One region of the Aeromonas bestiarum genome, then DNA from elsewhere that is predicted to be linked to it. Evidence: riboswitches for the same ligand, from Rfam matches in the RefSeq annotation. Region 1 holds a riboswitch; each other region holds the start of a gene.
What was found. A riboswitch is a leader RNA that binds a small molecule or an ion and turns the genes downstream of it on or off. The one in region 1 is predicted to bind cyclic di-GMP.
Positions count from the first base shown of each region.

Region 1 (7,442 bases):
GAACTATCTGGTGCGTCTGGGCTGGTCCCACGGCGATCAGGAGATCTTCACCCTGGACGAGATGATCAAGCTGTTCAGCCTGGATGCCATCTCCAAGTCCGCCTCCGCCTTCAACACCGACAAGCTGTTGTGGCTGAACAACCACTACATGCGCAGCCTGGATCCGGCTTATGTGGCCAAGCACCTGGCCTGGCACATGGCGAACCAGCAGATAGACACCAGCAAGGGCCCGGCCCTGGCCGAGGTCGTCACTTTGCTGGCCGAGCGCTGCAATACCCTGGTGGAGATGGCCGCCCAGAGCCGCTATCTGTTCGAAGAGTACGAGGCCATCGACGAAGCGGCCGCCAAGAAGCACCTGCGCGGTGTGGCTGCCGAGCCGCTGACCCTGGCCAAGGCCAAGCTGGCGGCGCTGGAAACTTGGACCACAGAGGCGCTGCACGAGCTGATCGAAGCGACCGCCGCCGAGCTGGGTCAGGGCATGGGCAAGGTCGGCATGCCGCTGCGCGTCGCCGTCACCGGGCTGGGCCAGTCCCCTGGCATCGACGCCGTGATGGCGCTGGTGGGCAAGGAGCGGGTACTCGCCCGCATCGACCGCGCTTTGGCGTATATCGAAGCACGCATGGCCGCCGAGTAAGCTTGCCGTCGCACATTGCCGTCACCGGTCTGGGGTAATCTCTCCCCCGGCATCGACGCCGTGATGGCGCTGGTGGGCAAGGAGCGGGTACTCGCCCGCATTGATCGCGCCCTGGCGTATATCGAAGCGCGTATGGCTGCTGAATAAGTGCCTGTGATGGCATGCAAAAGGGCTCCCGCGAGGGGGCCCTTTGTTTTTGTTGGCTAACCAGATTTGTGACATAAAACAGCGAGATAGCGGTAAGGTTGCCGGTAAAAACAGCTAACTGATTGAATTTTGACTAAACGCGCCAATCGGCGTTATTTTTGGGTTGACAGCAAAGCGGGTGATGCCTATCATGCGCCTCCGTTGCCGGAGATAACTTTGGTAGCGCCGAGGTGAGTTGGGGTTATAGCTCAGCTGGGAGAGCGCTTGCATGGCATGCAAGAGGTCCGCGGTTCGATCCCGCGTAGCTCCACCAAATTCTCCTCGAACAATCTGGAATCCAAGGGGTTATAGCTCAGCTGGGAGAGCGCTTGCATGGCATGCAAGAGGTCCGCGGTTCGATCCCGCGTAGCTCCACCAGGTTCCTGATTGAAGATGAAGTACCCAGGGCAGTGCGGTGTGTATCACCCAGGCCGACCTTTGTGGGGTTATAGCTCAGCTGGGAGAGCGCTTGCATGGCATGCAAGAGGTCCGCGGTTCGATCCCGCGTAGCTCCACCACTATTTGCAGTAAAGGGCAACCGGCCGCCAGAACCGGTTGTCTAATGAAGAAAGAATTTGGGGTTATAGCTCAGCTGGGAGAGCGCTTGCATGGCATGCAAGAGGTCCGCGGTTCGATCCCGCGTAGCTCCACCACTATTTGCGACAGATGGCCGCCAGAACCATTTGTCGAGTACGAAATTTGGGGTTATAGCTCAGCTGGGAGAGCGCTTGCATGGCATGCAAGAGGTCCGCGGTTCGATCCCGCGTAGCTCCACCAAATTCTTGTTACAAGAAGCCGAAAGGCCACCGTTATCGCGGTGGCCTTTTTGTTTTGGCTCATTCTTGCGTCCAGCCCGTTTCTTGCCCGTAAAAAAGCCCGCATCGCAGCGGGCTTTTGGCGTTATGGCAAGGCTGCATCAGCCGCGGCGGCGACGCCAGGCCAGCGGCAGCAGGGCCAGCAGCAGGGCGCCCATGGCTCCACCACCGCCGTTGCTCTCTTCCTTCAGCTTGAGGTCGACGATGATGGGATCATGGTCGGAGGCGCTGAACGGGTTGCCGGACTTGATCATGTCGCCGCTGAAGTCACGGCCGTACTCGAACAGGTTGCTCTCGAACGAGTTGATGTGCCAGTCGGCGACCGCCACTACCTTGCTGGCCAGCGCCGGGTTGGCGAGGGCATAGTCCAGGGTGCCGAGCTCGGCCTCGTAGCTGTAGGAGATGGCCTTCTCCTTGTTGAACTTGACGTTCATGTCCACCAGGCCGTAGCTCTTGCTCACCTCGCTGCCGGTCTGCTCAAAGACCTGAGCGCCGAGGAAGGTCTGGGAGGCGGAGACTATCTTGCGCTGGCCCTCGGTCGGCACATAGTCGGTCAGCACCCGGATCGCATCTTCCCGGGCGTAGGAGTTGAAATCCCCCACCAGCAGCACCTGGCCCGGCAGTTTGTTCACCGCCTCGCCCAGCACCTTGGTGGCGCTGACCCTGAACTCGGTGCACTTGCCCTGCAGATCGGCCGGCTCCTTGCCGTCCAGGTTCTCCAGGCAGCCGGATCCCTTGGATTTCAGGTGGTTGACCACCAGGGTCAGCGGCTCCTTGCTGCCCTCGACGGTGAAGCTCTGCACCAGGGAGTCACGCTGGGAGGCCTGTTTCTCGACCCCTTTCGCATCCAGGTATTTCTGCACCGGCAGCGTGATGACGCCGGCATCCCCCTGCGGCGTCAGCTTGGCGGATCGGTAGATCATGGCCACCATGATGGCGTCGCCGCCGAAGAAGCGCTCGTTGCCAAGCAGCGCCTTGGGCAGGGCCACGAAGGCGTACTGCTTGCTGGCATCCTTCTGCTGGGCGTTGAGGCTTTGCACCAGATCACTGATGGCGGAGTGGCTGTCGAAGCCGTTGTTCTCCATCTCCATCAGGCCGAGCAGGTCGGCATCCATCTCCGTGATGGCGTTGACTATCTTGGTGCGCTGCAGCTGGAAGTCTTCCAGGTTCTTGGCACCGCGGTTGCAGCCCTTGGCGCTGTCCGCATCCGCCTGATCCTTGCACAGCACGTTGAGGGCACCGCCCACGCTGGAGTGGCTGGTGAAGTAGTTGAGCACGTTGAAGCTGCCGACGCGCAGATCGGTGCCATCGGCACGGGCCGGGGCGCTCTGGCGGTCGTTGTCGCTGGTGCGCAGCAGATCGCCGGCGGTGATCACCTGATCCTGCGGCACTATCAGCCGGTACTCGTTGTAGCTGTAGCCCACCAGCGCATCCAGGTTGACCGGGGCATCGCCGATGCGCAGGTAACCCTGCTCCGGTTCCCAGGCCGGCAGCCAGGGCAGTTTGCCGTCAGCGGCCTTGAAGTCCGATTCGAGGAACACCCGGTTGTTGGCGTTGGCCTTGGCCAGTGCCTTGGCGGCCTTGCTGTCGGCATCGTGCAGCTGGGTCGGCTTCATCAGCGGCGCCTGGTGGGAGAGCACCAGGTTGTTGCGTTTGGCGGCGTAGTCATAGCTGAAGTTGCGGCTTATCTTGAGCTCGCTGTCAGCATCGAGGCGCACCCGCATCCCTTCGTGACGCTCCAGCGCCCGGGCCAGGGTCTCGTTTTCCAGTACCCGCAGCGGCACGGCGGCAGGGGCCGTCCCCTGGGCGAGGACTCGCAGGCGCGGGGTGCCGCTGTCAGCGACCGGCTTGAGCTGGGTGTGGTTGTAGTACTCCTCGACCTTGGCCTCCAGGCAGACTTCGGCACCCGGCTTGATGTCCGGGTACTTGCTGGCGAAGTTCTTGTCGTTGAGGTAGACGAAGATGCCGTCCGAGGTCTGGGGGTTGCCATCGCCCTGCACGTCCTGCAGGTAGAATCCCTTGTTGAGGCTCTCGCCGAGGCCAGAGACCACCGCCTTGACCATGACGCTCTGGGGGCTCTCGAACTTGTCGCTGGGAATGAGCGGACTCTTGTCGCCGCTGCCCTGAATGACGGGGATGGGGGTGAGGGCACTGTCGGCCGGGCAGCTGAAGCCGGCGGCATGGAGGGACGGGGACGCGAGCGCAAGCCCCACGGCCAGCGACAGCAGGGTACGTGTTCCTTTCATAACGGTTCCTTTTTTATTTTTGCCAGTGTATCCATAGCCTTGGCTCATTGGCCAAGGGCGCGCATTGTCACATTTCCGGCATGTCATACCAGTGAGCCAACGCACATTACGGGGATGCAAATGAGGGCAATCTCGGTTTTTTTGACTTGGCTAACAGTATGAAATTAATGACAAAATCATTAATTCACTCAAGGCGGGAAACTGTGATCTGGCTGGCATCCACATATTTTTCTTCGAGAATGAAGATTGAGACTCGGCTGCTTGATTCCTATACTCGGCTTGTTCCTCACGGAACCCAGGTAAAGGGCAAACCGGCCGAGATGCCGGGACGCAATGCCTCCGGTCTCAAGATCAGTCGATCCAGATAGCGGGGCTTCCCGGGGTGAGGGTGGTGTCTGTGGCAGGTCCATTGCCAGTTGTCTGCCCCCCATCACGCAGGTTGCGATTGTTCTTTGTCCTGGTGACCAATGCCAAGACAAAACAAGGAAGATAACAATATGCAACAGACCTTTAGGCCCAGCAGGCTTGCCATGCTGGTGGCCCTGGCTGCCATGCCCGCCTGGGCACAAGCCGCGTCTTATCCCGCCTATCAGGCCGGCACCGCCTACAAGGCTGGCGATATCGTCAGCAACGCAGGCTCCCTCTACGAATGCAAAGAATTTCCCTACTCCGGCTGGTGCGGGGCCTCGCCCTATCACTACGCTCCCGGGGTGGGAGTGGTCTGGGCCGATGCCTGGAAGCTCTATGGCGGCGAGGTGCCACCACCGGCGCTCGGACTGGCGATCAGTTCGCCCGCCGTTGGTAGCGCTTTCAACGAGGGCGCATCGGTGGCGCTCGCTGTGACCCTGAGCGGCAACAGCAGCGCCCTGGTCAAGGTCGAGTATCTGGTCGATGGCAAGCAGGTCGCCTTGAGCAGTGCATCCCCCTGGTCGGCCGGCTGGGTTGCTACCGGTGTCGGCCCCCATCAACTCAAATCTCGTGGGCTGGACAAGGATGGCAAGCTGCTGAGCGAGGCGGATGCCAGTTTCAGCGTCAACGCCGTGGTGGCGCCTGAGGCGCCCAGGGTGAGCATCAGCAGCCCGGCCAGCGGCGCCAAGGTGACCCTGGGTCGCAGCGTGGCGGTCAGTGGCAATGTCACCGATGCCAACAACGACGTGGCCAGGGTCGAGCTGTTCGTCGATGGCAAGAAGGTGGGTGAAGACACCAGCGCCCCCTGGCAGGTGAACTGGACGCCCCAGAGCAAGGGCGCTGCCGGCCTCAAGCTGGTGGCGACCGACAAGGAGAACCTCATCGGCGAGTCGGCCCAGGTCGACGTGCAGGTGGAAGAGGCGGCCTTGCCACCCACAGGTGGCAACCTCTCCTGCGACATCCGCCAGATCTATCGCCCGGACGGTTACGAGTGCATGGGGGATGACCATGCCCGTCGCGTCATCGGCTACTTCACCTCCTGGCGCACCGGCAAGAACGGTCTGCCCTCCTATCTGGTGAGCGACATCCCCTGGGACAAGATCACCCACATCAACTATGCCTTCGCGGCTGTGGATGAGCAGAGCCACCTGATCAAGGTGGACGACGCCGCCACCAAGATGACCTGGAACGGGGTGCCGGGCGCCGAAATGGACCCGGAATTCGCCTATCAGGGCCACTTCAACCTGCTGTCGAAGTACAAGAAGCAATATCCGGACGTGAAGACCCTGATCTCGGTGGGAGGCTGGGCCGATACCCGTGGCTTCTACACCGCCACCACCAAGGGTGACTGCTCGGTCAATACCGCCGGCATCAGCGCCTTTGCCGACTCGGCGGTGAGCTTCATTCGCCAGTACGGCTTCGATGGGGTGGACGTGGACTACGAGTACCCCACCTCCATGAAGGATGCGGGCAACCCCAACGACTTCCCGCTCTCCAACCAGTGCCGGGCCAAGCTGTTCGCCAACTACGAGGTGCTGATGAAGACCCTGCGGGCGCGGCTCGACAATGCCGGCACCGAGGACGGTCGCAAGTACATGCTGACCATAGCCTCGCCGGCGTCGGCCTACCTGCTGCGCGGCATGGAGAACTTCCAGGTCACCCAGTACCTCGACTACGTCAACCTGATGACCTATGACTTCCACGGCGCCTGGAACCACTTCGTCGGTCACAACGCGGCCCTGTTCGACAACAATGCCGATCCCGAGCTCTCCCACTGGGGCGTCTATAGCCAGGCCCAGTTCGGCGGCATCGGTTATCTGAACGCGGCCTGGTCGGCCCACTACTTCCGTGGCGCCCTGGCGGCCGGCAAGATCAACGTGGGTGTGCCCTATTACACCCGCGGCTGGCAAGGGGTGAGCGGCGGCAGCAACGGGCTGGGCGGCAAGGCGGCCCTGCCGAGCCAGAACGAGTGTCAGCCCGGCACGGGTGGCAGCACGATTCCGTGCGGCAACGGGGCGGTCGGCATCGACAACATCTGGCACGATCTGGACAAGAACGGCAAGGAGATAGGCGGTGGCGCCGTGCCCATGTGGCATGCCAAGAACCTGGAGAACGCGGCCAGCCTCGGCATCACGACTCTGCCGAGCTACGGCACGGCCTGGGGTCTGGATCCCAACAATCCGGCCCACGTGATGCAGGGCAAGTACGTGCGTTACTACGATGACAAGGCGCAGGCGCCCTGGCTGTGGAACGCGGAGAAGAAGGTGTTCCTCTCCACCGAAGATGAAGAGTCCATGGGTCACAAGCTGGACTACATCATCAAGCGGGGTCTGGGGGGCGTCATGTTCTGGGAGATGGCAGGCGACTACGCCTTCGATCCGGCCAAGAACGAGTACGGCATGGGCAGCACTCTGACTACCCTTGCTTACGAGAAGTTCGCCAAGGCGACCAAGTACAACACCAGGCAGAACGATCTGGCGGCACCGAGCGCCCAGCTCGACATCGCCGTGAGCCTCTCCGGCTTCAAGGAAGGGGACTCCAACTACCCGATCAACCCGAAACTCAAGCTGGTCAACAAGTCGACCCAGACCATCCCGGGCGGCGCCAGGATCGAGTTCCTGGTCCCCACTTCCACCTCTGACACCATCACGGATCAGAGCGGTATGGGGCTCAAGGTGGTGGAGAGCGGTGGCAACGACAACTCCGAAGGCATCGCCAACGAGAAGGACTTCCACAAGGTCGCCATGACGCTGCCGAGCTGGCAGACCCTGGCACCGGGTGCCGAGGTCGAAGTCGCCATGACCTACTATCTGCCGGCCGCCGGCGTGCCGAGCGGCATGCGCATCATCAGCGGCAGCCAGACCATAGGGCTCAAGGCCGAGTTCCCGACCCTGCCGGAGGCCGTACTGGGCTCGGGTGGCGGCGAGAATCCGGGCGGCGCCACCTGCAGCAGCCAGAACGTCAACCCGGCGGCCTACAAGGCCTATCCGAGCTGGCCGCAAGGGGATCACGCCAATGGCGGCGATCGCATGACCAACAACAAGGTGGTATGGCAGGCGAACTGGTGGACCAGCAGCGAACCCAAGGCCACCGATGGCAGCTGGAAGCTGGTATGTAGTTACTGATAACCCCTGCATGAAATCTGGGCTGCCG
Region 1 covers NZ_CP064746.1:843,206-850,647, forward strand. The annotation lists gene gltX (glutamate--tRNA ligase) at 1-634, shown strand, start outside; gene IU367_RS04165 (glutamyl-tRNA synthetase) at 650-781, shown strand; tRNA gene IU367_RS04170 (tRNA-Ala) at 1,019-1,094, shown strand; tRNA gene IU367_RS04175 (tRNA-Ala) at 1,123-1,198, shown strand; tRNA gene IU367_RS04180 (tRNA-Ala) at 1,263-1,338, shown strand; tRNA gene IU367_RS04185 (tRNA-Ala) at 1,398-1,473, shown strand; tRNA gene IU367_RS04190 (tRNA-Ala) at 1,522-1,597, shown strand; gene IU367_RS04195 (ExeM/NucH family extracellular endonuclease) at 1,737-3,881, opposite strand; cyclic di-GMP riboswitch class I at 4,177-4,262, shown strand; gene IU367_RS04200 (glycosyl hydrolase family 18 protein) at 4,379-7,414, shown strand.

Region 2 (7,442 bases), 380 kb from region 1:
AGCTCGGCAGCGGCCTTGATCCTGTACTTGAAGTAGTGGTTCGGACTGCCCCCGATCAGGTACTTGGAGGTGCCTAGCACCAGGGCGACCCGGTTGTAGGGGACTGCATCGACGTCGTCATAGGTGTAATGACGGGCGTCCGAGACGGTCCACTCGCTGTAGCCCAGCAGCATGGCGGCAGATGCCAGCAACAGGCAAAAGCAGGCGAGGAGGATCTTGGCAAACTTCTTCATGCGCGGTGCGGTTCGGGTCTGAAGTAAGAGGTGACAGAGGGTCATTCTATTACAAGTTGCCGCTGCGCGTCAGGCTTGATAGCGGCCGATGGCGTCACTCGGGCAAAGGCTGTCGCATACTGTGGCTGGCTAACCGTTTGATCCGGCACCGATAAAAACCTTTCGTATAAAAACAAGGGGCAGCCGTGGCTGCCCCTTGTCGCTAGCGTCTCATCCTCAGTGGGAGGAGTCGTTCGCCTTGCACTCGTCAGACTCCTTGTTGGCTTCCCACCAGGGCAGCAGATCGCGGCTCAGCCAGCTCTGGTAGGCCTCGCTGTCATTGGCGATCAGCTGATCCAGCTCGGCTTCGAAGGCGCTCATCGCCTGCTGCTGATCCGGGTTGCGCAGGGCCTGGGCCATGGCCAGCCAGCTGGCGCCGCGACCGGTCTCGTTCAGGAAGCGATGCACCGTATAGGACCAGGAGTAGACCATCTCGCCACCCTTGTCGTAATCCAGGTGCAGTATGTCGGCCAGGCTCGGTCGCTCGGCCGCCGGGCGACCCGAGACGTTGTCCATGCCACGGGCGAAACACTGACCGTGGGCGATGAACTCCGCCAGCCCTTCCGACCACCAGGTGGTGCGGTTGAGCGGGTAGTGACCGAAGCTGCCGTACTGGTTGAAGCGTCCATCCAGGTAGTGCACGTACTCGTGGCGCAGGTTCCACACCTGGAAGGCCGGGCGTTTCCACTCCGCCTCATAGGCGAAGAAGCGGGCCTGGTTGCCGGGACGCGCCGGATCCCCTTCGATGTAGATGCCGCCGTTGTCGGTGGAGACGCCACCAAACAGGGCGCTGCCGTAGCGCTTCCAATCGGCGGAGGAGTTGAAGATCACCAGCTCCAGCGCCTCGTTGTTGTCATCACTCACCGGCTGCCAGCCTGTTTCCATCTGCTGATGGAACTGCTGCTCCTCGGCGCCCAGCTCGCGGCAGATGCCGTCGGCCTGATCCTGGCTCAGCTCCTGGGCCCGCAGGCGCAGGGTCGGCGAGCAGGTGTGCTCGAACGGCAGCACGTCTTCCATTCGGATCGGGGTGCAGAGTCCGGCAAAGTCACCGCTGATACAGGCCTCGCTGGTGCGATCCGTGTAGGTCAGATAGTAGGTGGAGAGGGTCAGTGACATGTCTTCCAGCAGATCCTGACTCTGTTGACCGCCGGGGATCAGGCCGTGATGACGGATGAGCTCGATGACTGAGCCATCCAGCAGCTTGCGATAGCCTTCGCTCTCGTCGGGACGGGTATAACGGGCGACCCGGTAGAGGCGGGTATAGGCATCCAGCACGTTGTTGAGCAGGAACAGATCCTTGCCATCCCGTCCTTGCCACAGCGACAGCTCGCTCATGCCGAGGGCGTGCAGCTGTTTGCGCAGCTCGCCATCCTGCTGGCGGAAATCGGCGGCGAAGGCGTCGCTATGGTCGCTGGCGAAGTCGAGGAAGTTGAGCAGATCGAACAGACCGGTTGCCCAGGCATGCTGACCATTGATCTCGCTGGCATGCCGGGTGCTGTAGGCCAGCATCTGGTTGAACTGGCCGAGCAAGGTGCCAAACCGGCTCTGCACCGCCGGGCTCTTGAACTGGCCATGCAGGGCTATGCTCCAGGCGCCCATGACGGCTCCCACTTCATCGCTGGCCTGCTCCGGGTAGAGCAGCGGATGGGCGCCGAGCGCGGTCAGCGCCTCGGCCAGTGCCTCGGCGGCGGCCGGGCCGTCTTCCTTGTGTTTGCCGTAGTTGTGATAGTTGTGGGCGCGCACGTATTCCAGCAACAGCTTCATGGCCGGATGGGCGGGCTGATTGGCCGCCAGCAGGCTCTGGATACCGCGGGACACGGCCAGCAGCTTGGTGTCATCGTGGCCATAGTTCTCCTGCCAGACGGGAGCGGGCTGGCCGCTGGCATCCTGCACTATCCTGGCGGCGTCGGCATCCAGCAGATCCGTGCCCGGTTGTTCCGGCTCGGAGCAGGCGCGACCATCGGCGCGGCGGCAGTCGAGCTGCTCCTCCTTGCTGGCCAGCACTATGGGGCGATTGAGCACCCGACTCTCCTGCCACTCGTCGGTTTCCGGCAGTGTCTGCCATTCGCTGCCACCGACCGGGTATTGATAGCCGGTGTCTTTCAGTACCACCTGTACCTCGCTGCCGGCGGGCAGGGTCTGGCGGCAAACCCGGTAGCTGATGGTCTTGTCCCCTTCCTGGCGGGTCTGGGGCTCATCGCACTCCTGCTGTGTCTTGGTCTCGTCCAGCTGCCAGCTGTACTGGCGCCAGACATGGATCTCGCTCACCTGGCTGGCGGCCTGACTGCCCGCCACGGGTTGCAGGCGGAAGAAGATCTGCTCGAGGCGGCCGTCCCGCTCGTTGGGGGTCTCTTCCAGCACGCTCAGCTGTTGCCAGTTTTGCGGCTGGTATTGCCAAACCTGTTCGGCGCAGCGCCCCTGGGCATTGAGCTCGCAGCGATCCAGCTCCTGCTCGCTGTGACCCAGTATGATGCGCTCGGCCAGCGGCAGACGATCCTGACGCGGGGCGGTCGGGGTGCCCGTCAGCGGTTCCCAGCGGCCCTGTTTCAGGCCGTAGCCAAAGTCATAGCTGCTGGCCGGGATGGCCTTGCCTGCCGGCACCACCTGCTCGCAGCTGAGGTAGCGGATCTGCCAGCCCTGCTCGATCTTGAGCTGCGGCTCGCCGCACTGCTGCTCTGCCTGTGCGGTCAGATTGGCATCTCTCCAGTCGAAGCGGCGGTAGACCCGCAGTTGCTGATAGGGGGCATCGTCATCGCGGGCGCTGAGCTCGTAGGTGACTTCGGTGACGCGATCGCTCAGCTGGCGGCTGGATTCACCGTTCAGCCGGTACTGTTGCCAGTCGGCGGGGGAGTAGTTGGCCAGCGCCGAGGTGGCGAGCAGGCCCGGTGCTGCCAGCAGCAGCAACCTTGTACCCAGATTGTTCATTTTTATCCCTTTGGATGAGAGTCTGCGTGGTTATCGCGGGCAATGTACTAAGTTCCAAAGGGGTATCAACTCACCAGTCAGGCCATATAAATCATTTATTTAGATTGAATCAAAACAAAGTGAGTGCCATTGGGGGCTCAGCTGATAGCAAGGACTCATCTGCCATCTGGGGGGTATCTCAGCCTTCGGCTGACAAGTGTGATCAAGGTCTCGTTTGAGATGCGTTGGCTGGGTGTTGTTGCGACAGTACTAAGAAGGCGATGAAGTGGAAAACCGAGCCGACGCTATGGCTGTGTGGTGAGCCGGATCCTGAGAGGACTTTGCAAGAGAGGAAATGCGAGAGGGGCTGGTGCCGGCAGAGGGCGAAGGTTGGATGCTAAACAAGCGCTGTGTTCGGCGTGGGCTCCACTTGCTCAGGGGAGGCGAGCAAATCCGCCCGAGGCAATGAACAACCCCGGGCTGATGGGATGGCTAACTCGATCAGAGGTAGCTGACGGTCACTATGGCCATCTTGCTGCTGCCGGCAGACAGCTTGTACTGCATGGTGCTGCTGATGGTATTGAGGCTGCCGGTTTGCTGCAGGCTGGTCAGATCCAGGGTCTGGCGCTGGGTGCCCGAATAGCAGGTCACGCTGTTGTCAGCGAAGTCGCAGGGGGCTTCGTAGATGGTTCCGGTGAAGGTCACGCTGCCATCGTAGGCAGAGGCTGTTGCCGGCAACAGAGCGATGCCCAACAGCATAGCTGCGGCGGCAGAAGAGGCAAAACGGATGGCGCTGTTGCGAATGGAAGCGGTGGAAGTGTTCATTTTTATGTCCTTTTCGTCACATGTCGTTGTACGAAAAGGGCAACGCAATCAAAGAGAATGACACAGATACAACTGATGACATCGCTCTTCTCAGATGGCAGCTCCGCTGTCTTAGGTATTTAAACCCTTAGACCGGTGGCTTTGCGTCCCGACCTTTCGACCGGTTTGCCCTTTACTCTATGTTTAGATGATAACACCCTACTTTGAGAAATCAATCAGCATAAAAAAGCATGAGATATGGGTCACAGATAGCAGGAATAATAAATATCTACGTGGGATATATATTGTTGACCTACAGCGGGAATGGCGTTGTTGAGTGTCAACATCATCGCCATAACACAGCGCGACAGTGAAAACACCCTCATCTATTGAGCCATGTCGGGATTTAATAAGCAGGTTATTCATCCCAGGCACGGAACAGCGGCCATTTACTGCTTGTATGCCATGGGCTGTCATTATGATTACCTGATTACCTGATTACCTGATTACCTGATTACCTGATTACCTGATTACCTGATTACCTGATTACCTGATTACCTGATTACCTGATTACCTGATTACCTGATTACCTGATTACCTGATTACCTGATTACCTGATTACCTGATTACCTGATTACCTGATTGATTACTTGGCAAAGATGATGGCGGCAATTTGCTTGGTCAGTGGTGTTCGTTTTTAGTGGTTGATGTTGGTTTTTTGTTAATTTGGTTTGTGATGTGAGTGGGTTGTGAAACTCACTATTGTCAGTCGAGTGATATATATAGTGGTTAATTGTCTCTCATTGTTTTGAAATGTCATGAGCGATTGTAAGTTTATGATTTAAAAGTGTTTATAAAGGAATTTATAAAAATCAAAATGTATTTGATGTGCATCAAACGTGTCGTTAATTTATCCACCAAGCAAAAGTTGAATTCGGTTTTTTGTGCAGATGACATGGATGTATGTAGTCGTGCAAATGGGAGGTGGCGGGAACTGCCTCTAATACTGCAAACACCTTTGCTTGTTTGATATGCACAGATAATTGCACCAGTAGCCATATCTCATTAATGAGGTGTCGGTCTGCTGACAGTTGCTGAGCAATAATATCGCGGCATCATCGAAAATCATGACTCCAGCTTGATCCAGATGATGCCGCATAACAACACACGTTAATGTAGGTATATACGAATGAACGCTAATAAAATCTTGGTTGCTATGGGTGTTGGTTCCATTCTGCTGTGCGGCTCCGCCGTTGCTGCCGGTGGCGCTGGTTCAGGCAAAGTCACCTTCAACGGTGAAATCATCAACGCTCCTTGCTCCGTTGCTCCCGAGTCTGTTGATCAGGTTGTAGAGATGGGCCAGGTCAGCACCAAAGAGCTGGTCAATGGTGGTGAGTCCAACTCCAAGCCGTTCAGCATCAAGCTGCTGAACTGCGAAATCTCCGACAAGGAAGATGCCGTCAAGGTGACCTTCAGCGGTGCCTCCGAGCATGATGGCCTGCTGGTGATCGGTGGTGGTCAAGCTGCCGGTGCTGGTATCAAGATGAGTGCGCCGGGTGGTTCTGCCATCGTGCTGGGTACCCCGACTGCAGCCTTCAACCTGGTAAACGGTGACAACGAGCTGCCCTTCAGCGCCGTGCTGAAAGGTTATTCCGATCAGACCGCCAACCCGCTGCAGGCCGGTGCTTTCACTGCAGTGACCAACTTTACTCTCTCCTACGAGTAATTGGCTGCCTTAACGTGTGACAAGGGTTGTGGTGGTGCGAACCACCACAACCTCACACATTCTGTTTCCTCGTATCGAACCTTGATCATGAAAACTTCAATGATGGTGCCGGTAGTGCTGCAGATGGTGATGATGGCGGGGCCTGTTCTTGCCAATGAGATCACGGATGGCCTGGCTGAATCTGGGTGTACTCTGGATGTTTTACACAGCATCCCCCAGCAAGAACAACACCAGGGCACGCTGAAAATCAGCGGGTGTCAGGCTGAAGGCACATCACTGCCTTTTATTGCCATGTCCGTGCGCAGTGCCATGAACGATGAATTGAGCATCATCAGCAATGGTCAATATTACAAGGTATCCGGCGAACGCTTTATTGTCTCGGATATTGTCAACAGCGATCTGGAATTCAATTTGAAAATAAACGGCAACCAGCTGTTTGTTTCAGATAAAACGACGTTGTTTGAGCTCGATTATATGTAAGCAAGTCCATTGCTTAGTGTAGATACCTCATTAATGTGAGACCGTTATGCCATCCCTAGAGTAAATTTATGAGCGTTTCAACATCAAACTCTGCAAGAAGAAAACATTATTCAAAAATGGCTTTTATGCTATGCGTGCCCGGCCTGATGGCGGTGGCAAACCACGCATGGGCAGAAACGGAGTTTAATATTGATGCGCTCGATCTGGACGAACGGACCAAGATCGACCTCTCCCAGTTTGCCGACGAAGGCTACATCCTGCCCGGTGACTACTACCTCGAGATCGAGGTCAACAAGAACAAGCTGCCTCTGCAGAAGATCCCTTTCTACGAGACCAATGCCGGCAAGGGCAAAGGCGGGGTTGCCTGTCTGCCGCAAGAGGTGATCCCCAAGCTGGCGCTGACCGATGAGGCCATCGCCAAGATCGATACCTGGCACGATGGCCAGTGTGCCAACCTGCTGGCGCTGGACGGGGTCGTGATCTCGAACGACATCGGCAATGGCCTGCTCAGGATTGCCGTGCCCCAGGCGTGGATGAAATACAGCGACCCCAACTGGATTCCACCTGAGCAGTGGGATGTGGGTATTACCGGCCTGATGCTGGATTACAACATCAACGCCCAGGTCAATGAAGGGAGTGACTACTCCAATAGCAATATCAGCAGCTATGGCACCCTGGGGGCCAACTATGGCGCCTGGCGCCTGCGTGGTGACTATCAGGCCAGCTCTTATTGGGGTGATGATGAGCGGTCGTCAGCCGAGCTGAATCGTATCTATGCCTATCGCCCCTTGACCGACATGGCGGCCAAGCTGACGGTGGGCGAGCAGCAGCTCAACTCCCAGCTGATCGACGGCTTTCGCTATACCGGCGTGAATCTGGCCAATGACGAGCGCATGCTGCCGCCGAGCCTGCAGGGTTATGCGCCCGAGGTGAGCGGCATCGCCAAGACCAACGCCAAGGTCACCATTTCCCAGTCCGGCCGCATCATTTATGAGACCAACGTGCCAGCCGGCCCGTTTCGTATTCAGGGGCTGGACAGCTCGGTGCGCGGTCGGCTCGATGTGCGGGTAGAAGAGCAGGATGGCAGCGTCAGCTCGTTCCAGGTAGACACAGCGACCATCCCCTACCTGACTCGTCCCGGCTATGTCAGATACAATCTGGCCGTCGGTGCCCCCTCCGAGCTGGGGGATTCCGCCCACGACGTGCATGGCCCGGCGTTTGTCACCGGCGATTTCTCCTGGGGGGTGGCGAACTCC
Region 2 covers NZ_CP064746.1:463,399-470,840, forward strand. The annotation lists gene IU367_RS02235 (SanA/YdcF family protein) at 1-278, opposite strand, end outside; gene IU367_RS02240 (collagenase) at 450-3,197, opposite strand; gene IU367_RS02245 (fimbrial protein) at 3,678-4,001, opposite strand; cyclic di-GMP riboswitch class I at 4,095-4,181, opposite strand; gene IU367_RS02250 (fimbrial protein) at 5,170-5,706, shown strand; gene IU367_RS02255 (hypothetical protein) at 5,806-6,186, shown strand; gene IU367_RS02260 (fimbria/pilus outer membrane usher protein) at 6,255-7,442, shown strand, end outside.
Region 2: it holds a riboswitch for cyclic di-GMP, as region 1 does, so the genes downstream of both, IU367_RS02245 (fimbrial protein) here and IU367_RS04200 (glycosyl hydrolase family 18 protein) in region 1, are expected to answer to the same signal.

Region 3 (7,442 bases), 1.9 Mb from region 1:
CCGGCCCCACCGGCAATACCGCCGGGCTGGCCCTCGGCGTGGCCCTGCTGCTGGCACTGTTCAGCATACTGTTCGGCACCCGCAACCTGGATGCCACCGAGCACCACAGAGGCATGGTGGTGGCCATAGCCTTCGAATCCGTGGTCAAGCTGCTCGCCTTCGTGACAGTGGGGGGCTTCGCGCTCTGGCTGATCCTGAGTAAGCCGAGCCAGGCGCGCACCCTGGTGGCCAGCGACTTTCTCGATGCCGTGGTGGCGGTGACGCCGGGCGGTCTGCTGGAGCTCGCCATCTACACCCTAGTCGCCATGTGCGCCGTCATCTGCCTGCCGCGCCAGTTCCACGTGACCGTGGTGGAGAACAACCAGGGCCAGGATCTGCACTGGGCGCGCTGGCTGTTCCCGCTCTACCTGTTCGTGATGGGGCTCTTCATCTGGCCGCTGGCGCTGGCGGGCAAGCAGTGGGTGGGGGCCGGCATGGCCTCGGATACCTATGTGATCAGCCTGCCCATGTCGCTCGGTTTCGACGGCATGGCGATGCTGGCGTTTCTCGGCGGCACCTCGGCGGCCACCGGCATGGTGATCGTCTGCACCATAGCCCTGGCCATCATGGTCAGCAACGATCTGGTGCTGCCTGTACTGCTGCGCCGCTTCTGGCAGCAGGGGCGGGACGAGCGGCTGGTTAGGCTGCTGCTGCAGGTGCGCCGGGGCGCCATCCTGCTGATCCTGCTGGCGGCCTGGGGGCTCTACCTCTGGCTCGGGGATCTCACCAGCCTGTCGCGCATCGGCTATCTGTCGTTCGGCGCCGTGGCCCAGTTCGCACCGGCCCTGCTGCTCGGCCTCTACTGGCGGCACGGCAATCGCAAGGGGGTCTATCTCGGCCTCGCCCTCGGGGTCAGCCTCTGGTTTGCGACCCTGCTGGCGGAGAGCGGCCTGCTGGCCGGTTCGCCGCTGGAAGCCCTGCTGGCGCCACCCGACTGGCCCGCGGTGCGCGATCTGAGCCTGGGGGCCTGGTGCATCTTCCTGAGCCTCTTGCTCAACCTGCTCGGCTATGTGGCGGGCTCCCTGCTGTCGCGGGCGGCGGTGAGCGAGCGACTGCAGGCGGCCAACTTCGTCGGCAAGCCGAGCCGCGACACCACGGCCCTCTATCAGGCGCGGGTCTCGGTCAAGGAGCTGGAGATGCTGGCGGCCCGCTTCGTCGGCTCGAGCCGGGTCAAGCGCGCCTTCGGCCGCTTCGCCGGAGAGCGGGGCGGTACTCTGGCGCCCCAGATGCAGGCCTCGGCCGAGCTCATCGCTCACACAGAGCGGCTGCTGGCCGGGGTGTTCGGCACCTCGTCCGCTCGGCTGGTGCTGGCCTCGGCCCTGCAAGGGCGCAACATGCAGCTCGAAGAGATAGCCACCATAGTGGACGAGGCCTCGGACGTGTTTCGCTTCAACCGCGGCCTGCTGCAGGGGGCCATAGAGCACATGGGGCAGGGGATTTCCGTGGTGGACAGGGAGCTCAAGCTGGTGGCCTGGAACCGGCGCTACATAGAGCTGTTCCACTACCCGCCCGGCCTCATCCAGATGGGGCGATCCATCGAGGAGATCATCCGCTACAACGCCGAGCAGGGGTTGTGCGGCCCGGGCGATATCGAGGCCCACGTGGCGCGGCGGGTCGCCTTCATGCTGCGCGGCAGCCCCCACATCTCGGCGCGGGAGCGCCCCGATGGGCGGGTGATAGAGATGCAGGGCAACCCCATGCCGGCCGGTGGTTTCGTCATGACCTTTACCGATATCACCCCGTTTCGCGACGCCGAGCGGGTGCTGCGCGAGGCTAACGAGCACCTGGAGGCACGGGTGGCCGAACGCACCCACGAGCTCTCCGAGCTGAACCGTCAGCTGCTGCTGGTGAACCAGCAGGTGGAGCGGGCCAACCACTCCAAGAGCCGTTTCCTGGCGGCGGTGAGCCACGATCTGACCCAGCCGCTCAACGCCGCCAAGCTGTTTACCTCTTCCCTGCTGGAGATGCTGCCGCCCCGGGATGAGACGGCCCGCATCGCCCGTCACATCGACGATGCGCTGGGGGCGACCGAGGATCTCATCACGGATCTGCTCGATATATCGCGGCTCGAGGCGGGCAAGTTCAAGGCTAAAAAGCTCGATTTCGCCCTGCACGACGTGTTCGACAACCTCAAGGCGGAGTTCGGGGTGCTGGCCCAGGCGGGGGGCATACAGTTCTCGGTGGTGGAGAGCAAGCTGGCCGTGTACAGCGACGTGCGCCTGTTGCGGCGGGTGCTGCAAAACTTCCTCACCAATGCGTTTCGCTACAACCCGGGCGGCCGTGTGCTGCTCGGTTGCCGTCGGCTGGGGGACAAGGTGCGCATCGAGGTGTGGGACAACGGCCCCGGCATCCCGGCCGACAAGCAGGAGGCCATCTTCGACGAATTCTCCCGCCTCGATCACTCCCGCACCGCCAAGGAGCAGGGGTTGGGGCTGGGGCTCGCCATCGCCCGCGGCATCGCCCTGGTGCTGGGCCACAACCTGACCCTGCGCAGCTGGCCGGGGGCGGGGTCCGTGTTTGCCATCACCCTCAACCTGGCGACCCGTCCTGTCGCAACGACGCAGGTGGCGGCCCCCGCCCTGCGGGACAGCCAGCTGGAGGGGATCCGGGTGCTCTGCATCGACAACGAGAGCGACATTCTCATCGCCATGCACTCCCTGCTGGGGCGCTGGGGTTGCGAGGTGGTCTGTGCCCAGAGTCAGGCTCAGGCGGAAGATCTCATCGCCGGCGGCTTCCTGCCGCAGCTGGTGCTGTCCGATTACCACCTGGATGACGGCAAGACAGGCTTGCAGGCGCTGCACATGCTGCGCCTCGCCCATGGCAACGACATAGGCGGCATCATCATCAGCGCGGATCGCAAGAGCGAGTTGCAGGCGCAGATCCGAGAACACGGCTACGGCTATATCAGCAAACCGGTCAAGCCGCTCAAGTTGCGAGCGCTGATGAACAGCATATTGCAGCCGGCCAAACTTGATGATGATCACGAAACAAGTAATTCATCTGATTTTTAATCTCGGCCCCTCAGGCGGCAAGATCGGCACTTTCTGACACGATAAGGTGCCTTCTCTTCTCGTTTGAGGCTCTTTTTAGATAAAAAGTGGTTTATTAATAACCTATCTGGGGTTTGCTCTCCCTCCTTTGACTCCCTTATAGTCAGGTCGCGATTATTTTTTGTCGCAAATCAAGTTGTGCAAAAGGCAAACCGGACGAAAGTCCGGGACGCAAAGCTTCCGGTCTAAGGGTCAGCAGTACCTAAGATAGCGGGGCCACCACAGGTTGTTTCGTCCATGGGCCAAGCCATGGCGCGATGTTGTCTGCGTTACCTGTCAGGTTGGCGTTGCCTTTTTCGTTATTTATTCCAAGAACGAAATAAGGATATTCAACTATGTTAAGTCCAAAACCCTCAGTACTGGCGTTGTTGGTCGGGGGTCTGTGTGCCTCCTCCGCCTTCGCTGCCGCCCCCGGCAAACCCACCATAGGCTGGGGCGAAACCAAGTTCGCCATCGTCGAAGTGGATCAAGCCGCCACCTCCTACAACAAGCTGGTCAAGGTACACGCCGATGGCGCGCCGGTCAGCGTGAGCTGGAACCTCTGGTCCGGTGATGTCGGCCAGACCGCCAAGGTGCTGCTCGATGGCAAGGAGGTGTGGTCAGGTGCCGCCTCCGCCGCCGGCACCGCCAACTTCAAGGTGACCAAGGGTGGCCGCTACCAGATGCAGGTGGCCCTGTGCAACGCCGATGGTTGCACCCTCTCCGACAAGAAAGAGATCCTGGTGGCCGATACCGACGGCAGCCACCTGGTGCCGCTCAAGGCGCCGCTGCAGGAGAACAACAAGCCTTACGCCAACAAATCCGGCAAGGTGGTGGGGGCCTACTATGTGGAGTGGGGCGTCTATGGTCGCAAGTTCACCGTGGACAAGGTCCCGGCCCAGAACCTGACCCACATCCTCTACGGCTTTACTCCCATCTGCGGCGGCAATGGCATCAATGACAGCCTGAAAGAGATCGCGGGCAGTTTCGAGGCGCTGCAACGCTCCTGCGCCGGGCGCGAGGACTTCAAGGTCTCCATCCACGATCCCTGGGCCGCCATCCAGATGGGGCAGGGCAATCTCACCGCCTATGACGAGCCCTACAAGGGCAACTTCGGCAACCTGATGGCGCTCAAGAAGGCCTATCCGGACCTGAAAATTCTCCCCTCCATCGGTGGTTGGACCCTCTCCGACCCCTTCTTCTTCTTCGGTGACAAGACCAAGCGCGACACCTTCGTCGCCTCGGTGAAGGAGTACCTGCAGACCTGGAAATTTTTCGACGGGGTGGATATCGACTGGGAGTTCCCGGGCGGTCTGGGGGCCAACCCCAACCTCGGCAGCGCCTCCGATGGCGAGACCTATGTGCTCTTGATGAAGGAGCTGCGCGACATGCTCGACGAGCTGAGCGTAGAGACGGGTCGCACCTACGAGCTCACCTCCGCCATCAGCGCCGGCGGTGACAAGATTGCCAAGGTGGACTATCGCGCCGCCCAGCAATACATGAATCACATCTTCCTGATGAGCTACGACTTCAACGGCGCCTGGACCAATACCGGGCTGGGCCACCAGACAGCGCTCTATGAGGCGAGCTGGGATCCCAACACCAAGTACACCACCGACAAGGGGGTCAAGGCGCTGCTGGGCCAGGGCGTGGATCCGGGCAAAGTCGTGGTGGGTGCGGCCATGTATGGCCGTGGCTGGACCGGCGTCAGCGGTTATCAGGGCAACAACCCCTTCACCGGCACAGCCACAGGCCCCATCGCGGGCAGCGAAGCGGAAGGGATCTGGGAGAAGGGGGTCATCGACTACCGCGGCATCGCCAAGGGCAAGATGGCCGGTGACTGGCAGTACAGCTACGACGAGGTGGCCGAGGCGCCCTATGTGTTCAAGGCATCCACCGGCGAGCTCATCACCTTCGATGACGATCGCTCGGTCAAGGCCAAGGGGCAGTACGTACTGGCCAACCAGCTCGGCGGCATGTTCGCCTGGGAAATCGACGCCGACAACGGCGACATCCTCAATGCGATACACGAGGGGCTGGGCAACGGCGAAGGCACAACACCGCCGGTCAACAAGCCGCCTGTGGCCAACGCCGGCACCGATCTCGCGGTGACCGGGCCGGCCGAGCTGGTGCTGGATGGTTCTTCTTCCCGCGATCCGGAAGGGGCCGTACTGAACCACAGCTGGGCCCAGATCTCCGGTCCCAAGGCGACCCTGAGCGATGCCACCCAGGCCAAAGCCAAGGTAAGTGTCGATGCGGTCAGCCAGGACGTGAATCTGGTGTTCGAACTGACGGTGACCGATGATCACAACCTCAGTGCCAAGGATCAGGTGGTTGTGACCAACAAGGCGCCGCAACCCAACCTGCCGCCTGTGGTGACTGTGCAGGACAAGGTCTCGGTCCAGGCCGACAAGCAGGTGAGCATCACAGCCAGCGCCACCGACCCCAACGGCGACACCCTCAGCTATCAGTGGAGCGTGCCGGCAGGCCTGACCGCCAGCGGTCAGAACAGCAAGACCCTGGTGGTGACTGGCCCTGCCGTGACAGTGGAGACCGGCTATGACCTCACGGTCACAGTGACCGACGGCGCACTGGATGCCCAGGGCAAGACCCGTCTCACCGTGACCCCGGTCAGCGGTGGTGGCGACTGTGGTGCCACGGATCCCGATGCCGCCAACTGGCCGGCCTGGAAGGCCGCAACCACCTACAACGGTGGCGAGAAGGTGAGTCACAACCAGCTGGTGTGGCAGGCCAAGTACTGGACCCAGGGCAATGAACCGAGCCGCACCGCCGATCAGTGGAAGCTGACAAGCCAGGTGCAGCTGGGCTGGGATGCCGGTGTGGCCTACAACGCCGGTGACCTGACCACCCACAACGGTCGCAAGTGGAAGGCCCAGTACTGGACCCGCGGCAATGAGCCCGGCAAGCACGACGTCTGGCAGGATGCAGGCGCCGCCAGCTGTAATTAACTTATTTGTCAACTAGCCTTTCTGTGAACCAACCGGGGCATGCTTGCATGCCCCTTCTTTTTCCCACAACAACAGCGAGCGTCATGATGACCATACACACTACCCGTATTGCCAGCCTGATCACCGCAGTGCTGGCAAGCGGTTCTCTGCTGGCCGCTACTCAGGCTGTCCCTGCCCTGATCTTCGACGGCACCCAGCCACAGAACGATCTGCAAGGTTCGCTGGCCGCCAGGGTGCAGTTTGCCCAGAGCCAGATCCTGCCCGCCCATCCGCGTGAGGGGGACAATCAGCCCCATCTCACCGCCCTGCGCAAGAGCCTGTTGCTGGTCAGACCGATGCAAGCCGACAGCACAGCTCCCATGGTGGTGATGGCCTATGATGGGACGGGTAAGTTGCTTGGTTCTATGGGTCTCAATCCACCCTCTCGACTACCCAAAACCGCCTACTACCTGGAGGGTTCCCCCGAAGAGGGGGTCGATTTCACCCCGGGCCCCGGTACCACGGGTGTCATCAACAGCAGCAGCGAACTGGCACAGCTGGGCGATCCGGGCGGAGCCTTCCTGTTGAGCAAGTTGCGACTCCATGCGCTTGTGTCCATCCAGACCGCAGACGGGCGCTGGGTGCGCAACATGTATCTGCCGACGGATGGGACCCTGGAAGGCAAGATGGTGCGCCTCGCCTCCAATGCCGGCTACGACTCGACCGTCTTTTTCAGTGGCCGCCAGGTGACCCTCTCCCGCGGCCAGAGCCAGCAGTTCAAGTTCGTGCGTGGCCAGTGGATCCGCGATGGCGAGCTGGAAAACAACGGTATCACCTACGCCAGCGATGCCTGGAGCGGGGTATTGCCCTCCAAATGGATAGTACCTGGACTCAGCTTGTGGTTCAGTCATAACCAGCTTCACGGCGAGCTGACAGACCTCAAGGTGGGGGCGCCGGGTGAGCTGCTGATCCACACCATAGACATCGGCATGTTGACCAGCCCGCGCGACCAGTTTGCCTTTGCCAAGGATAAAGAGGCTCAGCGGGAGTATTTCCAGACCATTCCCGCCAGCCGGCTCATCGTCAGCCAGTACGCGCCCCTGTCACTGCCGGAGGTGATGCTGCCGGATGGCACCCTGCTCACCGACTTCGATCCGAGCGAGGGGGGCTGGCACGAGGGCACCATGCGTCAGCGCATCGGCAAGGAGCTCATCTCCCTTGGCATCGACAATGCCAACTACGGCATCAACAGCACGGCCGGTGAGGGGGAGAGCAGCCATCCCTATGTGGTGGCCCAGCTGGCCGCCCACAACAGCCGTGGCAAGTACGCCAACGGGGTACAGGTGCATGGCGGCTCCGGCGGGGGCGGCATAGTCACCCTGGACGCATCCCTTGGCAACGAGTTCAGCCACGAGGTGGGCCACAA
Region 3 covers NZ_CP064746.1:3,654,835-3,662,276, reverse strand. The annotation lists gene IU367_RS16900 (hybrid sensor histidine kinase/response regulator) at 1-3,050, shown strand, start outside; cyclic di-GMP riboswitch class I at 3,226-3,313, shown strand; gene IU367_RS16895 (glycosyl hydrolase family 18 protein) at 3,425-6,037, shown strand; gene IU367_RS16890 (M66 family metalloprotease) at 6,124-7,442, shown strand, end outside.
Region 3: it holds a riboswitch for cyclic di-GMP, as region 1 does, so the genes downstream of both, IU367_RS16895 (glycosyl hydrolase family 18 protein) here and IU367_RS04200 (glycosyl hydrolase family 18 protein) in region 1, are expected to answer to the same signal.

Region 4 (7,442 bases), 1.5 Mb from region 1:
CCCCCGCGGCGTTTCTGGCATAGCGCTTGAGCCAGTCGGCATCGTCCAGCAGGCTGTCGCAGAACATGGACTGGGTTTCGGCATAGGCCATGGAGGTAGGCGGAAACTCCTGGGAGAAGCAGGGGGCGTTGCCGGTCACGTTGGCAAAGTGGGCGGCGTGGCCCCCCTCGTGGAACAGGGTGTTGAGGCCGCTCCAGCCGCTGCCGACCTGAGCCGGATCCGCCAGGCTGGTGAAGTTGACCACGGCGGGCACCCACTGGCCCTCCTGCCAGAAGCTCGGCACCGGACCGTGGCAGAAGCCGTTCTCGTATTTCCCCTCCCGGGTCAGCAGATCCAGGGTGAGGGTCGCGTCCCGGTACTGGATGCCGAGCCGGCGGAAGCTCTCGACCCAGTCCTTCAGCGCCCGTGAAAACGGCACATAAGGGTCGAGCTGGCGGGTCACGTCGCCGCTCACGCTGTAGCGCAGGTTGTGGGGCAGCAGGGCCGTCTCCCCCTTGGCCGCCTTGAGTTCCGCCAGGCTCTGGTGCACCCGCTGTTCGGTACGGGCGATGAAGTCATCGAGCACGGCGAACAGCTGCGCCGGGCTCATCTGCTCGTTCTTGCGCACCTTGTAATCGAAGTAGTCCCGATAGCCTATGGCGCGGGCGAAGCGGTTGCGAAGCCGAACTATCTCCAGATAGCCGTTGTCGACCACCCACTGCTCCAGGGTATGGAACATGGCGAGCGCGCTCTGGCGCACCGCTTCATCGGCGCTGGCGGCCAGTGCCGTGCTGGCGGCGGGCAGGCTGCCAGCCACCTGGCGGCCCTGCTCGTCCAGTAACGTCAGCTTCAGCTCCCGGCGACGGGCGAACAGCGCCGCCTCGGCGGCCACCAGCTCGTCCATCAAGGCCGCGGCCTGAGGATCCTCGATGACATTGCATTCGAAGAAGGCGATCCAGCCCCCCAGACCCCGCTTGAGTTCCGTCTCCTCGGCCAAGGCCTGCATCTCCCGCAGTACCGGCAGGCGCGCAGGATCGGCACAGAAGGCCTTGTAGGCCTGCTCGGCGGCGGTGAAGCCGGCCTGATCGTCGCTGGTGCCCATGTAGGTGGACCAGAACAGGTCCTCCTTGCGCCTGTGTACCTGCAGGTAGTCGGCGTTGAGCTGGTTCAAGTAATTCCTGGCAATGGAACTCATAAATTCCCTCTTGTTATGGGGCTGCCCCTGGGGCGCCCACTCCTTTTTTGGTGAAATGCCAACTCATTCACATTTTCTGCAAATTGTACGGCAAATGGTGCGCCGGGATGCGCACGACCACGCTACCAAAAGCGAGGGTTTCTGTCTGCTGGCTATACTGGTTGTCAAAATACTCAATTAGCGTTTAGTGACCACAAGTTATTGAAAGTTAATTAAATGTTAATAATGAAATAATCAGGGCCATCATCATGACTGGCCACCACCAGACCCGCACGGGAAAGAAGGAAGAGATTATGTTCAAGCTCGGTGATATCGCCGTGAGCCGCAAATTGATGCTGCTGCTCTCACTGGCACTGGTCGGCTTCATCGCACTGCTGCTCATCTCGGCCAGTGCCTTGAATCGCAATCTGATGAGTGAGCGGGAGGCACGGCTGCAGGCCGTGCTGGATCTCGCCATGAGCCGGATCCAGGCCCTCGCTACCACACTGCCCGCCCCCCAGGCCCAGGCCGAAGCCAAGGCCATGCTCAACAGCATGCGCTTTGATGGCGACAACTATCTGTTCGTGATCGATGAGACCCGCCACGTGGTGGTGCACCCCACCAAGCCTGAGCTGGTCGGCCAACAGATGGGGGAAAGCGGCGCAACCGCCGGGGCTCACTGGCAACGCATGGTGGATCTTGGCAAGGGAGGCCAGCATGGCCGGCTGGAATATCAATGGATTACCCCCACGGGTGAGGCGGCCCAGAAGATGTCGCTGGTGGCGGGCTACCAGCCCTGGGGCTGGATCCTGGGCTCCGGCGTGCTGCTGCAGGACATAGAGGCCACCATCTGGTCCCAGTACCAGCTGATGGGGGGCGCCACCCTGCTGGTGATCCTGCTGATGGGGCTGCTGGGGTTTGCCATCAGCCGCTCCATCGTCAATCCGCTGGCCGAGATCAAGCGCGCCATGCAGCAGGTGGCGGCCGGGGATCTGGTGGTCAGCATACCGATACACGGCAAGGATGAGCTGGGGGTCGTCGCCACCTGCACCAACCAGGGGCTAGATGCCATTCGCCACGCCCTGCTGGAGGCCAGCCAGGGTGCCCGCAACGTGGCGGATGCAGCCCTGCGCATCGCCGCCTCCGCCGAGCAGACCAATCAGGCGGTCAACAGCCAGCGGGATCAGCTGGCTCAGCTCGCCACCGCCATGAACGAGATGAGCGCGACCATCTCGGATGTGGCGGGCCACGCGGAAAATACCGCCCGCGATACCCAGGATGCCACCAGCGAGGCCGGGCTCGGCAACCGGGACGTGCATGCCAGCGTGCACGGCATACAGGCGCTGGCCACCGAGGTGGAGCAGGCCACGCTGCAGGTCAATCAGCTCAAGGAGGGGGTGATGCAGATAAGCGAGGTGACCGCCGTCATCAGCGCCATCTCGGAGCAGACCAACCTGCTGGCCCTCAACGCCGCCATAGAGGCGGCCCGCGCCGGGGAGCAGGGACGCGGGTTTGCGGTAGTGGCCGACGAGGTACGCCAGCTGGCGAGCCGTACCCGCCAGTCCACCGAGGAGATCCAGAGCACCATAGCCCAGCTGCAACAGCGGGCCGTCACCGCCGCCAGCGCCATGGATGCCAGCCGCAAGCTGGCGGAGAGCAGCGTCAGCCAGTCGGAGAAGGCGGGGCAGGATCTCTCCCTCATCGTCAACCACATCCAGCACGTGAGCGACATGGCGACCCAGATAGCCACAGCCGCCGAACAGCAGAGCATGGTGGCCGAGGACATGAACCGCAACGTCAGCGGCATCAACGACTCGGCGCTGGAGATGTCCCAGTCCGCCTCGCAACTGGCCCGGGAGAGCGAGCTGCTGGCCAGCCTATCCCGCAGCCTGGACGAGCGGCTGGCGGTGTTCAAGCTCGGCAGCGCCATCGACCAGCAGCTGGAACAGCGGCTGGCACCGCTGCATCGGCAGAGCCATCAGGCCGAACGCCCCCGCGCTCGCCACTGATCCGTCCCGCCCTGTCGCAACGACCATCCCTGCCAGCCTGGCTGGCAGGGATTTTTTTATTGATAAAAAATGTCGTATTTTTGCATTTTATCGACGTAATCAAGGATGTTCAGAAAGGTGAGTAGATTAAATATACATTCAAAAACATAAAGTTAAGTGTTTGCACTACTCCGATGAGGTCAAGCTGTAAACATTTACACTTAATTATTTAATCAAAACTAGTCATGATGGGATTGTCGTCAAACGCGACACCATGACCCTTTATGTAGTCATTTGGCAAACTGGTTGAAAGGCCAGGACGCAAAGCCTCCGGTCTAAAGACACGTCGTCCAGGATAGCGGGGTTGCCACACGCAAGTGTGTATCGGGGAACTCCCCTGCCAACTTGACTGCCCACATCTATCGAACAGAGGAATGTATGGCAGCAAAAATCCAACTCAATTACGTCGCGGCGGCGCTCGCGCTGCTGGCCAGCGGCGGCGTGCTCGCCCATGGCTATATCAACCAGCCAGAGGCGCGCAACTACCTGTGCAAGACTGGCGGCAACAGCCAGTGTGGTGCTGTGCAGTATGAGCCCCAGAGCCTGGAGGCGCCGTCCGGCTTCCCCAAAGACGGCCCCGCCGACGGTCAGATAGCCTCGGCCGGTCACCCGCAGTTCGGTGAGCTCGACGTTCAGACCAGCGATCGCTGGACCAAGCGCCAGGTGCAGGCCGGGCCCTTTGCCATCAGCTGGAACTTCACCGCCAACCACGTGACCCGCAACTGGCGTTACTACCTCACCAAGCAGGATTGGAACCCGAACCAGCCGCTGACCCGCGCCGCCTTCGATCTGAACCCCTTCTGCGTCATCGACGGGGGCATGGTACAACCGCCCAAACAGGTCACCCATAACTGCACCCTGCCGGCACGCACCGGTTATCAGCTGATCCTCGGCGTGTGGGAAGTGGGCGATACCAGCAACAGCTTCTACAACCTGATCGATGCCAAGTTCGATGGTGGCACCCAGCCACCGCTGAACTGGAGCCAGGGCGGGACCATCTACCCCTCCACCGATCTGGTGGCCGGCGACAAGGCCAAGACCCGGGTGTTCGACGCCAACGGCGAGCGCACCGATCTGCAGACCGAGCTGACCATCACCACCACGGAGCAGGGCCAGAAGAATAACTGGGCCCACGATCTGGCGGCCAAGATCAACGCCGAGCAGAGCCAGATCCGCGCCGGCCAGCAGGGCACCGACGGCCAGTTCAACCCCGTCTACGGCCAGAACCCCGTTTACCTGAAGGCAGGCAGCAACCTGCAACGGGTCGAGGTCCAGCTCGAGCAGCAGCAACCTCCGGTGAGCGACAGCATCAGCGTGAGCGGCCTGGAGAGTGAATACCTGCTCGACAACGGCAAGGTCACCCTGAACTTCAGCGTCACCGCCCAGGGGGATCTCGCCGTCACCAACACCCTGTATGACCATGGCGGCGCCGCCAAGGGCCAGACCAGTGCCGACATCAAAGACAGCAGCCAGAGCTTCACCATGCCGCTGACCGGGCTCAGCGCCGGTCATCATCAGCTGGTGATCGAAGGCAAGCCGAAGGCGGGTGGTGCCTCCCTGCAGCAAACGCTGGATCTGATGCTCAAGGATCCGTCCGGTGGCGACTACCAGTTCAGCTTCCCGGAGGGACTCAAGTCCTACACCAACGGCACCAAGGTGCTGCAGCCCAAGAATGGCAAGATCTACCAGTGCAAGCCCTTCCCCTACAGTGGCTGGTGCACCATCTGGTCGAGCACAGCGACCCAGTATGAGCCCGGCGTGGGTTCCAACTGGCAGGATGCCTGGACCCAAGTGAACTGAACCCGCAACACCTGAGCAGAAGAGGCCCGAGCGGCCTCTTTTTTGCGCCTGTTATCCGGGATCCCGCTGCCCTGGGCACCGCGAGATCCCCCATCGGACCAACACTATGACGAAAAACTACTATGACCCTCTGAGTCGCCTGCTGCACTGGCTGATGGCTGTCGTCATTCTCTACGCCACCCTGGCCGGTTACCTGATGCACCTGGTGATCGACAGCCACCCTCGGCTGTTTCAGTTTCTGTCGGTGCTGAACATGTCGATGGCCACCCTGATCACCCCGCTCTTCCTGCTGCGCTGGGGCTGGCAACATCTGAGGCATCCGCTGCCCGAGAACGGCGCCGACCATCATAATGGGTGGGTCAAGCTGGCCCATGCCCTGCTCTACGGGCTGATGTTCGCCGTGCTGCTGAGCGGTTTCCTGATGCTGGAGCGGGGTTATCCCCTGTTCTGGCTCTACCCGATAACCAACCCCATCAACACTCCCGAGATCAACCGCTTCTTCTTCGACGTTCATCGCCTCGCTTGCCTGTCGCTGGCCACCCTGGTCATGCTGCACGTAGTCGCGGCCCTGTATCACCACAGGATCAAGGGCGATCGCACCCTCTACCGCATGCTGGGGCCCCACACCGGCAAATAGGCAGAGGCGGCTTTCCATCGATAGGCAGATAAAAAACAGGGAGCCCATGGCTCCCTGTTCTCTCATCTCGCAGCAGGACTCAGATCTGGAAGTCGAGGGCGGGCTCGCCGCCCATGGCACGAGCCTGGATGTCTGCCAGCGCCAGTTCGGGGTTGCAGAGCTGGATGAACTGCCAGGCGAAGTTGTGCTGGAACTGCCCCTGCTTGAGGCCGATCCAGGCGGTGTGCGGCGCAAACAGCCGGCTGCCGTCGAGCTGCACCAGCCCCTTGTCGCGCTGGGTGTCGAACGCCATGTCCGCCAGTATGCCGACCCCCATCTCCAGCTCGACATAGGTCTTGATGACGTCTGAATCCTGGGCGGTCAGCAGGATCTGCGGCGCTATTCCCGCCTCGGCAAACGCCTCGTCCACCCGTGCCCGTCCGGTCAGTCCGGCCTGATAGGTGATGATGGGCCAGTTCGCCAGCGCAGCCAGGGTCAGCTCCCGCTCGGCGGTGAGGGGATGCTGCTCGGGCACCACTATGTTGTGGTGCCAGCGATAGTAGGGAAACGCCACCACGCCTTCGCTCTTGTCGAGCTGCTCGCTGCTGATGCCTATGTCCACCTCGCCGGTCTGCACCAGCCGCACTATCTCCTCCGGGCTGCCCTGGCGCAGCTCCAGCTGCACCTGCGGGAACTGATCGCGAAACGCCTTCACCACCCTCGGCAGGGCGTAACGGGCCTGGGTGTGAGTGGTCGCCACCAGCAGCCGGCCCGACTCGCGGTTGGCAAAGGTGCTGGCCAGCTTGCGGATGTTGTTGGCGTCGTTGAGGATGCGCTCGGCGATCACCAGCAACTCCTTGCCCGGCTCCGTCATGCCGAGCAGCCGTTTGCCGTAGCGGATGAACAACTCTATCCCCAGCTCCTCTTCCAGCTCGCGGATATGGCGGCTGACCCCGGACTGGGAGGTAAACAGGGCATTGGCGACCTCGGTCAGGTTGTAATCCCGCCGCGCCGCCTCCCGGATAATACGTAACTGCTGAAAATTCACGTCATCGCCTCCTGCGCTGACTGGCCGGTCGGGGGTTACCCGCCGCCGTTTTCTTGTTATCTGCCTGGCCGGACTCCTCATCGAGTCCGACAACGGCCTGACACCCTTGTATCCCAGGCGGGCTCACTCCGCCATCCTATCTGTTCATTTCAAGCGGCGATGGCCGTCAGATCTGGTAGTCCGGATAGAGTTGAGCCTGTTTGGCGACCAGTCGCACCCCCTGCCCCGGCGTGAAGGCTTTGGCCGCCTCCTTGCTCAGTTCGGCCTCGAAGTGTGCACCGTTTGTATCCCCATTGCCACGCAGTTCCACCCGGATGCGCGGCCCCATGGGCAGCAGACGGGTGATGGTGGCGCTGATCCCGCCGGGCGCATCCGCCGGCAGTATCTCCAGCTCGTGGGGGCGCACATAGGCGATGGCCGCACTGCCCTGAGCCAGCTGATGGGAGCTGATGGGGCCGCCAAGCAGCTGCTCGCCGATGCCAAAGCCCTGCTCCGCCACCCGGCCACGAAACAGGTTCACGCTGCCGAGGAAACTGTGGACGAAGGAGCTGGCGGGATGGTCATAGACCTCGGCCGGGGTGCCTATCTGCTCGACCCGGCCGGCGTTCATCAGCACCACCCGATCCGCCACCTCCAGCGCCTCCTCCTGATCGTGAGTCACGAACAGGCTGGTGACGTGCAGCTCGTCGTGCAATTCGCGCAGCCAGCGGCGCAGCTCCTTGCGCACCTGGGCATCGAGGGCGCCGAAAGGCTCGTCCAGCAGCAGCACCTTGGGCT
Region 4 covers NZ_CP064746.1:4,081,654-4,089,095, forward strand. The annotation lists gene IU367_RS18785 (M3 family metallopeptidase) at 1-1,174, opposite strand, end outside; gene IU367_RS18790 (methyl-accepting chemotaxis protein) at 1,468-3,162, shown strand; cyclic di-GMP riboswitch class I at 3,428-3,513, shown strand; gene gbpA (N-acetylglucosamine-binding protein GbpA) at 3,580-5,001, shown strand; gene IU367_RS18800 (cytochrome b) at 5,108-5,638, shown strand; gene cbl (HTH-type transcriptional regulator Cbl) at 5,718-6,665, opposite strand; gene IU367_RS18810 (sulfate/molybdate ABC transporter ATP-binding protein) at 6,832-7,442, opposite strand, start outside.
Region 4: it holds a riboswitch for cyclic di-GMP, as region 1 does, so the genes downstream of both, gbpA (N-acetylglucosamine-binding protein GbpA) here and IU367_RS04200 (glycosyl hydrolase family 18 protein) in region 1, are expected to answer to the same signal.